Regions from separate parts of the Marinobacter liaoningensis genome, predicted to be linked through region 2. Evidence: predicted binding sites of a transcription regulator. Region 2 holds the regulator's gene; the other holds the start of a gene.
What was found. The regulator sigma-54, encoded in region 2, starts transcription at its own class of promoters, with help from an activator protein. The targets are predictions, from matches to a motif close to ANTGGCATNNANNTTGCTNT.

Region 1 (7,203 bases), on a different contig from region 2:
GAACCCCCGTCAGCTGACTGGCGCGCTCCTGGCTAACGGGATACAAAATCTCGACCGGGTAATCATTCCTGCCAAGGAATCGTTGTTGACGATCATGCTCCTGTTCATTCCAGGCGAGTTGGAGTAGCCCTGTCGGGTGCCAGTATTGATCCCGGTAGTCGGCGTATCGGCGTTGACTGAACAGCAGGGCTGACAAAGCCAGTTCCGACTGATCGTTGAAATCTACACCAAGCTTGACGTAAGTGGCCCCTTGTCGATTCCCGGAGGCGCCCGAACCCGATGTGGACGATGAATCGATCAACGTTACGGCTATCCCGCGTTCCGCCAGGTTGTGAGCCAGCAAACAACCGGCGATGCCTGAACCAACGACGGCCACCGAGCCTTGTGCCGCTTGGTGTTCGGTGCCTGGTGCAAGTGGTAGATTGCCAGTCAGCATGTCCCGTTTGCGCCCATACCCCCGGGTTTTCTGCATCTCGAAACCGGCTGACGCCAGAGCCCGGCGAATCCTGCCAACAGACGTAAAGGTGGCCAGCGTGGTTCCCGGCTTGCTGTGAGTCCGGATTTCAGCCATTGCCTTATCAAGCCACATCTCCGGATTCATGGAGGGCGCAAAGCCGTCCAAGAACCAGGCGTCTGCCCGGAAATTCAGCGTTTCCAGGGCCTCAAGAACGTCCCCAAAATACAGGGTCAGGCGAACACGGCCGCCATCGAACAGGATGCGGTGTACGCCCCGGGTCAGGGGTGGGTAGTGGTCAACAAGTTGCGACGCAAGGGGGGAAAGCTCGGGCCAGAGCTCAAGGGCTCGGGAAAGGTCTTCCCGGGATAGCGGAAAGCGCTCCACGGAGACAAAATGCAGCGTCGCAGCATGCTCCGGACGTCGCTCCCGCCATGCCTGCCAGGCAGCCAGGAAGTTGAGTCCCGTGCCAAAGCCGGATTCTGCGATGACAAAGCACCCGCCAGCCGGAACCGAGTTGAATCGGTCGGGCAACCCGTTGTGAGCGAGAAAGACGTAGCGGCTTTCGGCCAGCCCGTTGTCCCGGCTGAAATAGACATCGCCGAACCTGCTCGATTCCGGGACGCCATCCCGCCACTGTATTTCCGCCGATTCAATCCTCGGTGGAAGAAGATCTACAGTCATGACCTTACCTGGCTTGCTCCAGTACCGACACGCTCTCAATCACCACGGGGTCTGCCGGTACATCCGCCATACCTTTGGAATAGCCCGTGTCGACGCCACCGATGGCGTCCACGACACCCATGCCTTCGGTTACTTTGCCGAATACCGCATAGCCGGCGCCACGAACGCCCGCGTTAAGAAAGTCATTATCGACCAGATTGATGAAAAACTGCGAGGTGGCGCTGTCAGGTGCGCTCGTCCGGGCCATTGAAATGGTCCCACGGAGGTTTTTGAGGGTTGGACTGGCCTCGTTCGCTATGGGATCGCGAGTGGATTTGCGGGACAGTTCCTGAGTAAAACCACCGCCCTGAATCATGAAGCCAGGAATAACACGGTGAAAAACCGTGTTTTCGTAGAATCCGTTTCGGGCGTAATCGAGAAAATTATCGACCGTTTCTGGCGCAACGTCCGGACGTAACTGCAGAACGAACGGTCCCTTGTTGGTCACAACCTTTACTTTTGGCAGCGGTTCGCTGGTTTCCTCAACTGTGCTTTCACCGTGAGTCTGGAGAGGTAGCAGTGCAATGAACGACAGAATCAGGGCAGGGATCACAGTCCGGGACGGTTTTACGGAATTTGGCATTTGATTGATTCTCTTCTGGTTAGTTGCAGAGGCGTTTCCTGCAATAATTCATGGTAGCTGCGTCTGGTGCACGATCTTAGCAGAATGCAGTGGTTTTTCGGTGATCGCCCGGGCGTCGTTTCGAACGGATGGACTACGCTCAGTGGGAGCCGGACACATCATCATTCCATACCGGGCCGAGTTGTACGGTTTTCACTATGGGAAAGGAGAAACGAGTGAGAATCCGTCAGGGATTTGAAGAGAAGTCGAGGCTTGGACGGCTGTTGATCAGTCGGGGTTATCTGTCCGAGGAACAACTTGAAGACGGCCTTCGTTTACAGCGGGAAACCGGTCAGCGACTGGGCGAAGTGTTCATTCAGTCGGGCTGGATTACCGAACGGGAACTGCACCGGGTCCTGAAACATCAGTCGCGCTACCGAAATGCTGCAGCACTGGTTACCGTAGTCACGCTGCCATTTCAGCCGTTGGTGAGTTTTGCAGCCAGTAGCAACGCCAGCGCGGCACAGAGTTCCGCGGAGGTAGGGGAGTTATATGACCGCAGTGCCATGACACCGATGGCGGACTCGGAGCTGGCCCAGATCCTTGGGCAGGGTGATCCGTCATTGCTGGATCGAATCGAAAAGGTCTCAAAGATGGTCGATTCCTCGTCCGAGGGTGGCGGCACCGTTCACGCAGATGCCATGGAAGGGCTGAAGCTGACCGCCCATATTTTTGTACCCGTCCTGAATTTCCTGGATTCGAAGTTGACCATTTCGGGAGTGCACTATCGGGATGGAGAACCCCGGCACGTGGTACAAGCAGACGGTGCGCTGACGCTGGCATTCCCGGAGCGTATCGAGGAGATACGGATGGATAACATCCGGGTCAGTGGCAGTCGTGGGCCGTCAATGGGTAATGTGAGTATCCATGACATCCGCTTTGATCCGGATTCGCGGATGACCATCTACACCCGATAAAAAAACGCCCGGCAATCCGGGCGTTTTACGTTAGTCACAGCGTCAAGTGTTACGCACTGGCAAGAATGGTGCGGTTTGAGACCGTCGTATGCTCACCTTTTTGACCGTAAAGCTTCTGCTGGCCTGTCGCACCGCGGAAGATGTCGGTAAGGCGTGAGAGTCGTTTCTGCAGATGCGTTACTACCCGACCGTTATGCTGGTTAAGGGACTGACACTCGCGCATTCTGGCATCGGCCTGCTTCCAGAGTTCATACAGCTCAGTCAGGCCGGCACTGCGTATGAAGTGGGAGGGTTCGCCAACATTCGGCTTATAGCCCATTGCCACCAAGCAATGGATCTTCTGCCGGGCGCGCCCCCGAACCTCCTCCAGAAGCTGGTTCTTGTCAGAGGTCAGGCCCTGAAGGGCTCGTACGTCAGAAGAGGACAGGCAGGCTTTTTCTTTCTGCAGAAGTTCTGCCAGTTCCTGCAGTTGCTGAATATCCTGCAAGAGTAGGTTTTTCAGATCATCGATAGCGGCCATGGTTTAATCACCCGAAAATGCTTTCATCCATCTCAAGCATTTTTTGGGCCAGTTTCTCTGCATCGATTTTGTATGTGCCGTTCTCCAGGGCTGAACGGATTTCAGCGATACGGTCATCATCCATCTCGGGGTAATCGCCGAGCTTTTGTTCCAGTTGCTTCAGGTTCTTCGCCTGGTTACTGAGGCTGACGTTGTCACCGCGAGTTCCCTGAGACTGGGGTTTCGCCTGTTCGTTGGTAGCTGGCTGAGTGTCCTGGCTACCGGAGGATTTATCGGCCGTGGTTCTCTGAGTGTTGACCTGGCCTGGGCCAATTCCATTGAAGTCAACTGACATATCGTTACCTGCTTGCCTGTGATGTCACGCCGGGGCATGACTTACTCGAGTGTGTATCTATGTAACGGCCGTCGCCAACCGTTCTTTAACGAAATTTTTCAGAATTTCATTACTTCTTGTTCACTTGGGGCAGTGGCTACCGTAAATCCGGCGGCAGACAATTGCCGCTCGGCAGAGGTTTGCCTTTCAACTACCTTACATCGGGATCTCGACTCGACCCGGGGCAACGACATTGGCCCTGATGGTACGTTCAGAGGCCAGGTTTTCCACCAGGACCTGATCTCCGACGGATGCATTGGCCAGGGCTTTGCCTCTGGACGTTACCGAGAACCCGCCACTTCTCGCCGTAATCATAACATGGTCTCCTCGCTCCACGGCGTCCGGCGCAGCAAGCAGGTCGGGCGTTATTACTGAGCCAGTATTGACCGGTCGGCGCACCTCCATGCCGGTCACGTCATCGGGGCTGCGCATCACGCCGCGGCGGCTGGCGTTAACAACCACCGACTGTGTTGTGACCATATCAGCGGTGACCCGTTCCCCCCTTGCCAGGGGACGGGATGCAGTCAATGCCGGGCCATGAATGGAGACGGAAGCAGTGACAAACATGCGCCAGGGCCTGCTGCCCTCGCAGGCAACCTGAAGGGAGGGGTGGGTGCTCTTCCAGGGATCACCGGTAAACTCGACGGCCAGAGGCGCCTCGCAGCTAGCCAGCGACAGGCGACTATCAACAGTGCCGGCGTCAAAGCTTACTTCGTAGCCTTCATCAGCTTGCTGCGCCGTGAACCGCTCAAGGAACCGGGTAGCGGCCTCCTCGATCTGTTCTGCCGTTGTTTTTGCGCCGGCCTCACTGATGCCTGCCAGGAGCAGGAGGAGGGCGAAAATGGTGATGCGCATACGTGTCACTTTGTCCTATGCTGTCAATAACTGTCCAAACTGCCCGAAAATAGCTAAGGGTTCGGGGTGGGCAGCCGTTAAACAAGCTGGTTTCAGAAGTTGCGACAAGAATTTGTCGTCTCCTTGTGTACGAGAACAACAGCAAAATGCATGCCGGTCGTAGTCCGGTGAGCCGGGAGAAAGAAGATGGCAGGGGTATTGGATAGTGTAAACCAGCGAACCCAACTGGTGGGGCAGAACCGTCTAGAGCTGCTGCTTTTTCGTCTGCGTGGTCGGCAAATCTATGGCATCAACGTGTTCAAGGTGAAAGAGGTCCTCCAGTGCCCGAAGCTGTCCTCCATTCCCAATAGCCGGACGGTTGTGCGAGGGGTGGCTCATATCCGGGGAGAAACCATCCCGATAATCGACCTGAGTATGGCCATTGGCCTTCCCGGCATCCCACAGGAGAGCCTGTCGACAAGCTTTGTGATCATTACCGAGTACAACCGGAAAACCCAGGGATTCCTGGTAACCGGCGTGGACCGGATTATGAACATGAACTGGGAAGACATCCTTCCGCCGCCCAAGGGGGCGGGCAAGGATGTCTATCTGACCGCCGTCACCAAAATAGAAGATAAACTGGTTGAAATCATTGACGTAGAGAAGATTCTTGCAGAAGTTTCTCCTCTGAGGGAAGATGTCACTGACGCGTTGCTGAGCAAGAGCGCAGAGCGAACCCCTGGGCTGCTCCCGGTACTTATCGTGGATGATTCCGCCGTAGCCCGCCGGCAGATCGAGCGATGCCTGACCGCGATCGGAATGAGTGTTGTGGCCAAGAACGATGGCAAACAGGCACTTGAGTATCTGAAACAGGTCACGGAAGATGGCTCAAAAGCGCGCGACCATCTGGCACTGGTGATTTCAGATGTCGAAATGCCAGAGATGGACGGGTATACGCTGGTATCCCGATGCAAGAACGACCCTGCACTCCGGGACCTGTTCATCATGCTACATACCTCGCTGAGCGGTGTGTTTAACCGGGCGATGGTTCAGAAGGTCGGTGCAGACGATTTCATGGCAAAGTTCAGTCCGGATGAGTTGGCCGAACGGGTCATGGAGATCATTGATCAGGCCTGAGGTCACTGCGGACCTAACCACTCAGAACAGAGATCCAATGAAAGCGGATATAACGCCACAGGAATACGAAGCCTTCAAGACATTCCTGCAGGATGCCTGTGGTATTTTGCTGGGCGAGAATAAGCAGTACCTCGTGAAGAGCCGTCTTCGTCGAATCCTGGAAGAAAACGAACTGGAATCCCTTGGCAAACTCCTTGAGCGGCTCAAGCGGCCGGGCAGGGCCAATCTCCGTGAAGTTGTCATTGATGCCATGACGACCAACGAAACGCTCTGGTTCAGAGACAACCATCCCTTCCGTATCCTCCAGGAGAAACTGCTGCCAGAGTTCGCCGAGCGAAAAACAGCCCAGCCGCTGAGAATCTGGTCGGCTGCCTGTTCCACTGGCCAGGAACCCTACTCGGTGGGGATGATCGTGGAGGAATTCCGTCGACTGCGCCCCGGAAAACTGCGTGATGTAAAGATCACGGCAACCGACATCTCGAAGAGCGTTCTGGAAGTTGCGCGTCGGGGAGAGTACGAGATGATCGCCATCGGCCGGGGGCTCTCGCCAGAGCGCCAGAGGCAGTTTTTTACGCCGTCTTTGAATGGCGGATGGCAGATTAAGCCCCAATTGAAAAGTATGGTTGAGTTCAAGGAGTTGAATCTCCTCGAGCGATACATGCTCGGCAAGTTCGACATCATCATGTGTCGGAACGTCCTGATCTATTTTTCCGCTGACCTCAAGAAAGACATCCTGACGAGGATGCACGCGGCCCTGAATCCGGGTGGCTATCTGATCCTCGGCGCGTCTGAATCGCTAAATGGCTTGCCCCACCTGTATGAAATGGTGCAGTGCCACCCCGGTATCATCTACAGGAAAAAATAAGCCTATGCCCCTGAATGTATGGGTCCTCGTTGCGGCGCAGGCGCTCGCCATGTGCACGGCACCGTTTATCGTTTTTATCGGCAGTATTCAGGGACGCCTGCTCTCGCCCGCACCGGAATACGCGACTCTTCCGGTCGGATTGGTCGTAGTCGGCACCGTCCTGGCGATAAAACCCGCGACCTGGCTGATGGAAAGAGCAGGGCGCAAGCGGGTAATGCTGCTTGGGGCTTTCATGGGTGTGCTCGCGGCCGTTCTTGGCGCTCTGTCCAGTTGGCAGGGGAGCTTCATGCTGCTTTGCATAGCCTCGGTGGTCGGCGGCACGGGGCTCGCTGTCGTCCACCAATACCGGTTTGCCGCCATGGAGTCGGTCCCTGTCAATATGGCGGGTTCAGCGGCGGCCCGGGTTCTTCTGGGTGGGTTAGTGGCAGCGTGGCTTGGGCCGGAGGTGGCTGCCATTGGTAGCGGTTCCCGTGAAGCCTTTCCATTCCTGACCAGCTGGGTTGGGCTGGCGTTCGTTCAGGCCGCCGCCTTCGTCATTCTTGGGCTGGGTTACAAGGCGAGGGGTGAGCTTGTCAGGGAGGCCCATTCCGGGGGCGGTCGTCCACTGTTGGAAATTCTCCGCAATCCTCTGGTATGGGCAGCGATCAGTGCCGCCGCGGTAGGGTATGCGGTCATGAGTTTCATCATGACGGCAACGCCGTTAAGTATGACCGAAGTGGCCGGCCACGACCTGGATGACGCCAAACGGGTTATCCAGT
Region 2 (7,203 bases):
AATCGAAAATGATATACTCCGCTGTAACTTGAACGGCTTACCCTCAAGCGGGGATTCAGCCTAACCATTATTTTTTGATCACCCAAGCAGACCAGGCCCCTATCCCGATGACTGAACAGAGTTCACAGGATTTCCGTACTTCCGCGATCCGAGCCATTCGTATAGAGAGTGAAGCCATTGACGCCTTGGAAGAACGCATCAATGACCACTTTATCAAAGCCTGCGAGGTCATCATGGCCTGCAAGGGGCGCGTGGTCGTCACCGGCATGGGCAAATCCGGCCACATCGGCAACAAGATCGCTGCAACCCTGGCAAGCACTGGCACCCCCTCATTTTTTGTCCATCCCGGCGAGGCCAGCCATGGGGATCTGGGCATGATCACCAGCCAGGACGTGGTGATCGCCATATCGAACAGCGGCAACACCAGCGAGGTGGTTACCATTCTGCCCCTGATCAAACGCATGGGCGCACCACTGATCAGCATGACCGGCAATGCGGATTCCACACTTGCCCGGGAAGCCGTGGCCAATCTGGATGTCAGCGTCGAGACCGAGGCCTGCCCCCTGGGGCTGGCCCCGACCTCCAGCACCACCGCGACACTGGTGATGGGCGATGCCCTTGCGGTTGCCCTGCTGGATGCCCGCGGATTCAGCTCCGAGGATTTTGCGCTTTCTCACCCGGGCGGCAGTCTTGGACGACGCCTGCTGCTCCGCGTCTCCGACATCATGCACACCGGCCACCGGATCCCGAAAGTTCCAGAGGGCACCACTCTGAGCGGAGCCCTGCTGGAGATTTCGCAAAAGGGCCTGGGTATGACAACCGTGGTGGACGCAAATGGCAAGCTGACCGGTGTGTTCACCGACGGGGACCTGCGCCGCACCCTCGATAAGAACGTCGATGTGCACACCACCCCGATCGAACAGGTGATGACCCACAACGGCAAGACCATCCAGGCCGACCACCTGGCGGCAGAAGCATTGAATATTATGGAAGAGATGAAAATCAATGCCCTGCCCGTCACCAGCGAACAGGGTGAACTGGTCGGCGCTATCAACATGCACGACCTGCTCCGGGCGGGAGTTATCTGATGGCCGCCCATACCAGCCCATTACAGGACGCCTGGTCCGAGACGCTCCTGACAAAGGCCGCCCGCATTCGCCTGATTGCGCTTGACGTCGACGGCATCATGAGTGACGGAAAACTCTATTTCAGTGCCCGCGGCGATGAACTGAAGGCCTTCAACATCCTCGACGGACTGGGCCTGAAACAGTTGATGGCGGCCGGTATCACGGTGGCGGTAATCACCGGCCGCCAGTCGCCACTGACCGAAAAGCGCATGCGGGATCTGGGCATTCCGCAGCTGATGCAGGGCCGGGAAGATAAGCGGGTAGCGCTTCAGGAACTGGTCAGCACGATGAACCTCTCCCCCGAAGCCATTGCCTACATGGGCGACGACCTGCCCGACCTGCCTGCCATCCGCTATGCCGGCCTGGGCATAACAGTTCCCAACGGGTACTGGCTTGTGCGCGAACACGCCGATTACTGCACGCAGGCCGCGGGCGGCAACGGGGCCGTCCGGGAGGCGTGCGATCTGTTGCTGACCGCACAGGACAGGCTCGATAATGCCCTGTCGAAATACCTGGAGCCCGACGCATGAGTGCCGCCTCACCCGGCGAAAACGATAACACCGAAGACGAAGCGAAAAGCAGCCTGCTTTCGATGCTTACGCTCGACGATCGGCCATGGTTGCGCACTCTGGCTCTTGGCGGCACCATCGCAGCCACGGTGTTCCTGATGTGGCGCAGTGACGAGCCGCCCATGGTTCAGGATGAAGCGGCGGAACTCCGGGGCAAGACAGAGCCGGATGGCTTCGTTATAAACGGCAGCTACACCTCCTATGACGAGGATGGCAACCTGAAGATCCAGTTTACCAGCCCGCGGATCGAACAGTTCGAAGAAGGCAACGTCGCTACGATGAAGGCACCCCGGGCCAAACTCTTCGGTCAGCCGGAGACCACCCCATGGATTGTCGAAGCAGAGAATGGCAGCCTGCTGCAGAATGAAGGGATACTCTATCTGACCGATCATGTACGGGTGGTCAGAACCATCGACGAACGGGAGGCTACCCTGACCACCACGAGCCTGACGCTGGACAATGATCTCGGCACCGTCTACACCGATGCCCCCGTCACCATTACCGACAGGATTGGCGTAACCCGGGCAAAAGGCATGAGGGCCTGGATCGACGAACGCATTCTCGAACTTAAATCCCAGGTGGAAGGACGCTATGAAACTGGCAAATAACCGATTATGGACGCTGTTGGCGATCACCCTGGCCCTGTCTTTCACCGGGCCCGCGTCCGCGTTCAATCTGGATTCGGACCTGCCGATCACGGTAAGCGCCGACAACGCTCGACTGGACGACGCCCAGGGCATCGCCACCTACAACGGTGACGTTGAACTGGTTCAGGGCAGAACCCGGCTGACGGCAGAACGGGTAGTACTCTATCGCAATGCTGAAGGCCTGAGCCGGATTGAGGCGTCTGGCAAACCGGCCCGCTACCAGCAACCCACCCGCAACGGCGAGGGCGAAACCGATGCACGGGCGCTGAATATCACCTGGTCTGCCGACGAAAACCGACTGACTTTTGAACGGGAAGCGATCATTGAGCAGAATGGCAACCTGTTCCGCGGCGACGTCATTCATTATGATACCGTCCGTCGGGTCGTGACTGCCGAAGGCGGCACGAAAACCGAAACCGGCAGCGGCCGTGTCGAAATGGTCATTCAGCCACGCAGTACCGGGGGCATACAGGGATCCGATGGCAGTTCTGAGAGCCAGTAACCTGGCAAAAAGCTACAAACACAAGAAAGTGGTGCTCGATGTCTCGCTGGAGATCCGCAGTGGCGAGATCGTCGGACTTCTGGGCCCCAATGGCGCCGGCAAGACCACCTGCTTCTACATGATCGTCGGACTGGTTCCCGCTGACCGCGGCCGCATCATGATCGACAGCCAGGACGTTACACCGCTGCCCATGCATGGCCGGGCCCGGAAAGGAATTGGCTATCTGCCTCAGGAGGCTTCTGTGTTCCGGAAGCTGACAGTCCGGGACAACCTTATGGCGATCCTCGAAACCCGTAAGGGTATGAGTCGGGCTGACCGGGAAAGTCGCCTGGAAGAGCTGCTGGAAGAATTCCACATTACCCACATCCGCGACAGTGTAGGCATGGCGCTGTCAGGCGGTGAGCGCCGGCGCGTGGAAATAGCCCGGGCACTGGCCATGGAACCCGCTTTTATCCTGCTGGACGAACCCTTTGCCGGCGTTGACCCGATTTCGGTGAGCGATATCAAGCACATTATCCGTCACCTGCGGGACAAGGGCATCGGGGTACTGATTACGGACCACAATGTCCGGGAAACGCTGGACATCTGTGAGACGGCGTACATTGTATCGGGCGGCCACATCATTGCCTCTGGCAATTCGGAAACCATTCTTGCGAACCAGCAAGTAAAAGAGGTCTACCTCGGTAACGAATTCCGACTGTGATAACCGCTGCCCGATTGTGTTGATGAACCCGAGCAAGTAAACTCGGCAAAGAACTTGCTAGGGCATTTTTTGGTAACGGCAAGTAACCGGCATACAACAATTTTTTATTGAACTTAGGGTATTACAGCGCCTGATGAGTGACGGATCCTGAACCATGGTTATGAAAGCCTCCTTACAGTTAAAGCTGGGTCAGAGCCTGACCATGACGCCCCAGCTGCAACAGGCGATCCGGCTACTACAGCTATCCACCCTCGATCTTCAACAGGAAATCCAGCAGGCTCTGGAGTCCAACCCGATGCTGGAAACCTCGGAAGACGACGATCAGGCCGAAGCGGCGTCGAGTGACGACGAGCGCGGTCAGGAGGAGTCCGCAGCGGAAACGACGGCCGATTCCGGTACTGACGCCAATACCGACTGGGATGAATCGGAAAACGGACCAGACTGGGCCTCGGAAAACGAGATTCCCGATAACATCCCCGACGATCTTCCCGTCGACACCGCCTGGGACGACATCTATCAGTCAGCCCCTGCCCCGGCCGCCCGAAACGAAGACGAGAACGATCACGACTTCGAAACCCGCAACTCCCCGAGTGAAACCCTGCAGGATCACCTTGAATGGCAATTGAACCTGACGCCGCTGAGCGAACGGGATCAGGCCATTGCCCATGCCCTGATGGATGCAGTGAACGAGCGAGGCTACCTGACCAGCCCACTGGACGACATCCACGCAGGACTGCTGGATGAAACCGAGGAAGACCCACTGGAACTGGATGAAGTGGAGGCAGTCCTTCATCGCCTGCAGCATTTTGACCCGCCCGGTGTCTTTGCCCGGGACCTGCAGGAATGCCTGCTCATCCAGCTGAACCAGTTACCGCCCGAAACGCCCTGGCTTGCCCAGGCACGCCTTGTGATCACTCACTACATTAACCTGCTGGGCAACCGGGACTACGCCCAGTTATTGCGCCGAAGCCGACTCAAGGAAGATCAGCTGCGTGATGTTCTGGCCCTGATTACCGGGCTGAATCCGCGCCCGGGCGATGTGATTGACCGCGCCGAACCGGATTACGTCATTCCCGATGTCATCGTCCGCAAACACAACGGCAGATGGCGGGTTGAACTAAATCCTGAGATTGCACCACGCATCCGCGTCAATGCGAGCTATGCTTCTCTTATAAGACGGGCAGACAGCAGTGCTGATAACACCTACCTGAGGGATCAGCTGCAGGAAGCCAAATGGTTTATCAAGAGCCTGCAGAGCCGCAATGAAACCTTGCTGAAAGTGGCGACACGCATTGTCGAGCACCAACAGGGTTTTCTGGATCACGGCGAAGAGGCCATGAAGCCACTGATCCTCTCAGACATAGCGCAGGCGGTAGAAATGCACGAGTCGACAATTTCCCGGGTCACCACGCAGAAGTATATGCACACACCGCGGGGTATTTTCGAGCTGAAGTACTTTTTCTCGAGCCACGTCAGTACCGATGAAGGCGGCGAATGTTCATCAACAGCCATCCGTGCAATGATCAAGAAACTGATAGCGGCCGAGACACCGAAAAAGCCGTTGAGCGACAGCAAAATTGCGACCATGCTAGGGGAACAGGGTATCAAGGTGGCCCGTCGGACCGTCGCCAAATACCGGGAAGCGATGCATATTCCACCCTCTAACGAGAGAAAAAGACTGGTTTAGGGGCGCACTGTCGAAAACAGCGCTCCCCCGAGCCAAACTTTGCCGGCGCAGTGTGCGCCAGCCCTCAGGCCCGGCCCCGTTGGGACCGGCATGATGACAACAGGAGACGCCTATGCAACTCAACATTTCAGGCCATCACGTAGAACTGACTCCCGCACTCAAGGATTACGTCTCAGAAAAATTCGAGAAACTCGAGCGTCACTTTGACCATATCAGTAACTGCCAGGTTACCCTGCAGGTGGAAAAGGTGCGTCAGATGGCGGAAGCAACGTTGCACGTGGTTGGTGGTGATATTCACGCAAAGGCAGAAAACGAGGACATGTACGCAGCGATTGACGGGCTGATTGATAAGCTGGACCGCCAGATCCTCAAGCACAAGGAAAAGAATGTAGACCGGATGCACGGAAACGGCGCTCGTTAACCGACCGTTTTCATGCATGTCATCTCATCGCGCTGCGGCATGGATAACCTGCCGCAGCCTTTTTTTTACGGAAATGCAGTCGATTCATGAGCGACACATCCCTGACCATAGATAACATCCTTGCGCCGGAGCTGACTTTGTGCCGGATACCCGCCTCGAGCAAGAAACGGGTACTGGAATTCATTGCCGAACAGATTCACCGGCACGACGATTCTCTCAGCGAGACCCAGATCTTCAACAATCTGGTGTCCCGTGAGCGCCTCGGCAGCACCGGAATCGGCCAAGGCATTGCCATACCCCATTGCCGCCTGGAGGGACTGGACCATGTGGTGGGCGTTCTGATGACGCTCGAAGAGAGCATCGAGTTCGACGCCATTGATAACCAGCCCGTCGACCTCGTATTTGCCCTCGTTGTTCCCAAAGAGGCCACCAGTGAGCACCTGGAACTGCTCAGCCAGCTGGCGGAAAAGTTCAACGAACGGGTTTTCTGCGATGGACTTCGCCAGTGCGATGATGCCACCACGCTTTATGAACGCATGACCGCTGCAACTGAGTGACACCCAAGAGAGTGGAGACAGAGTGCCCATGAAACTGATCATCGTCAGCGGCAGATCCGGTTCCGGCAAGAGTACGGCACTCCATGTACTGGAGGATCTCGGCTACTATTGCATCGATAATCTGCCCATTGGACTGTTGTTTCCCCTGACCCGCGAAGCTGCCACTCAGGAGTCGCCGGGGCGCCTTCACAAAATGGCGGTCAGTATCGATGCCCGTAACCTGTCCGGGGAGCTGGCCAACTTCGAAGTGATTTACCGCCAACTTCAGGAGACCGGCGTTACCGTCGAAATCATCTTCCTGGATGCCGACGAGCAATCTCTTCTCCAGCGCTTTCATGCGACGCGGCGCAAACACCCCCTGAGTGATGACCGGACTTCACTCCGGGAGGCGATCAGTAGCGAGAAAAGGCTGCTTGAACCACTGTCCAAGCTGTCTGACCTCTACGTAAACACCACCGGCATGTCGATGTACGAGCTCAGGGACATGGTGAAACAGCGTGTTGTTGGCCGTAAGGACCAGGAGCTGGCCCTGCTGTTCCAGTCATTCGGGTTCAAGCACGGCGTTCCTCTGGATTCCGATTATGTCTTTGACGTTCGCTGCCTACCCAACCCCTACTGGGATAACAGTCTGCGCAAATTTGTTGGAACCGATCAACCGGTGATCGACTTCCTGGAAAAGGAACCAGCCACTGGCAAAATGATCAGTGACCTGACCGGCTTCCTGGAAACCTGGCTGCCCTCTTTCGCCGACAGCAATCGCAGTTACATGACCATCTCCATTGGCTGCACCGGTGGTCAGCATCGCTCGGTGTATGTGAGCGAGCAATTGCGCAAGCATTTCCGGAACAACTACAGCAACGTTCAGGTTCGCCACACGGAATTGCCGCACCTGCAGGCCCGGGGAGAGATCTGAGCGCGCCATGATTCGTCACCCCATCACCATTATTAACAAGCTGGGACTGCACGCCCGTGCGACTGCAAAGCTGGTCG

Region 1: flgA (flagellar basal body P-ring formation chaperone FlgA) is a predicted target of sigma-54. The motif match lies at 4,603-4,622, and genes of this name have one in related genera.

Annotation. Positions count from the first base shown of each region.
Region 1 covers NZ_JAHXKI010000004.1:226,352-233,554, forward strand. Annotated here, with positions in the region: gene mnmC (bifunctional tRNA (5-methylaminomethyl-2-thiouridine)(34)-methyltransferase MnmD/FAD-dependent 5-carboxymethylaminomethyl-2-thiouridine(34) oxidoreductase MnmC) at 1-1,138, opposite strand, end outside; gene KZO34_RS17000 (peptidylprolyl isomerase) at 1,143-1,760, opposite strand; gene KZO34_RS17005 (pilus assembly protein PilB) at 1,976-2,716, shown strand; gene KZO34_RS17010 (flagella synthesis protein FlgN) at 2,766-3,236, opposite strand; gene flgM (flagellar biosynthesis anti-sigma factor FlgM) at 3,244-3,570, opposite strand; gene flgA (flagellar basal body P-ring formation chaperone FlgA) at 3,766-4,464, opposite strand; gene KZO34_RS17025 (chemotaxis protein CheV) at 4,651-5,580, shown strand; gene KZO34_RS17030 (CheR family methyltransferase) at 5,618-6,445, shown strand; gene KZO34_RS17035 (MFS transporter) at 6,450-7,203, shown strand, end outside.
Region 2 covers NZ_JAHXKI010000002.1:426,130-433,332, forward strand. Annotated here, with positions in the region: gene KZO34_RS04230 (KpsF/GutQ family sugar-phosphate isomerase) at 108-1,088, shown strand; gene KZO34_RS04235 (KdsC family phosphatase) at 1,088-1,657, shown strand; gene lptC (LPS export ABC transporter periplasmic protein LptC) at 1,654-2,304, shown strand; gene lptA (lipopolysaccharide transport periplasmic protein LptA) at 2,288-2,845, shown strand; gene lptB (LPS export ABC transporter ATP-binding protein) at 2,823-3,548, shown strand; gene KZO34_RS04255 (RNA polymerase factor sigma-54) at 3,703-5,235, shown strand; gene hpf (ribosome hibernation promoting factor) at 5,348-5,656, shown strand; gene ptsN (PTS IIA-like nitrogen regulatory protein PtsN) at 5,743-6,213, shown strand; gene rapZ (RNase adapter RapZ) at 6,242-7,126, shown strand; gene KZO34_RS04275 (HPr family phosphocarrier protein) at 7,134-7,203, shown strand, end outside.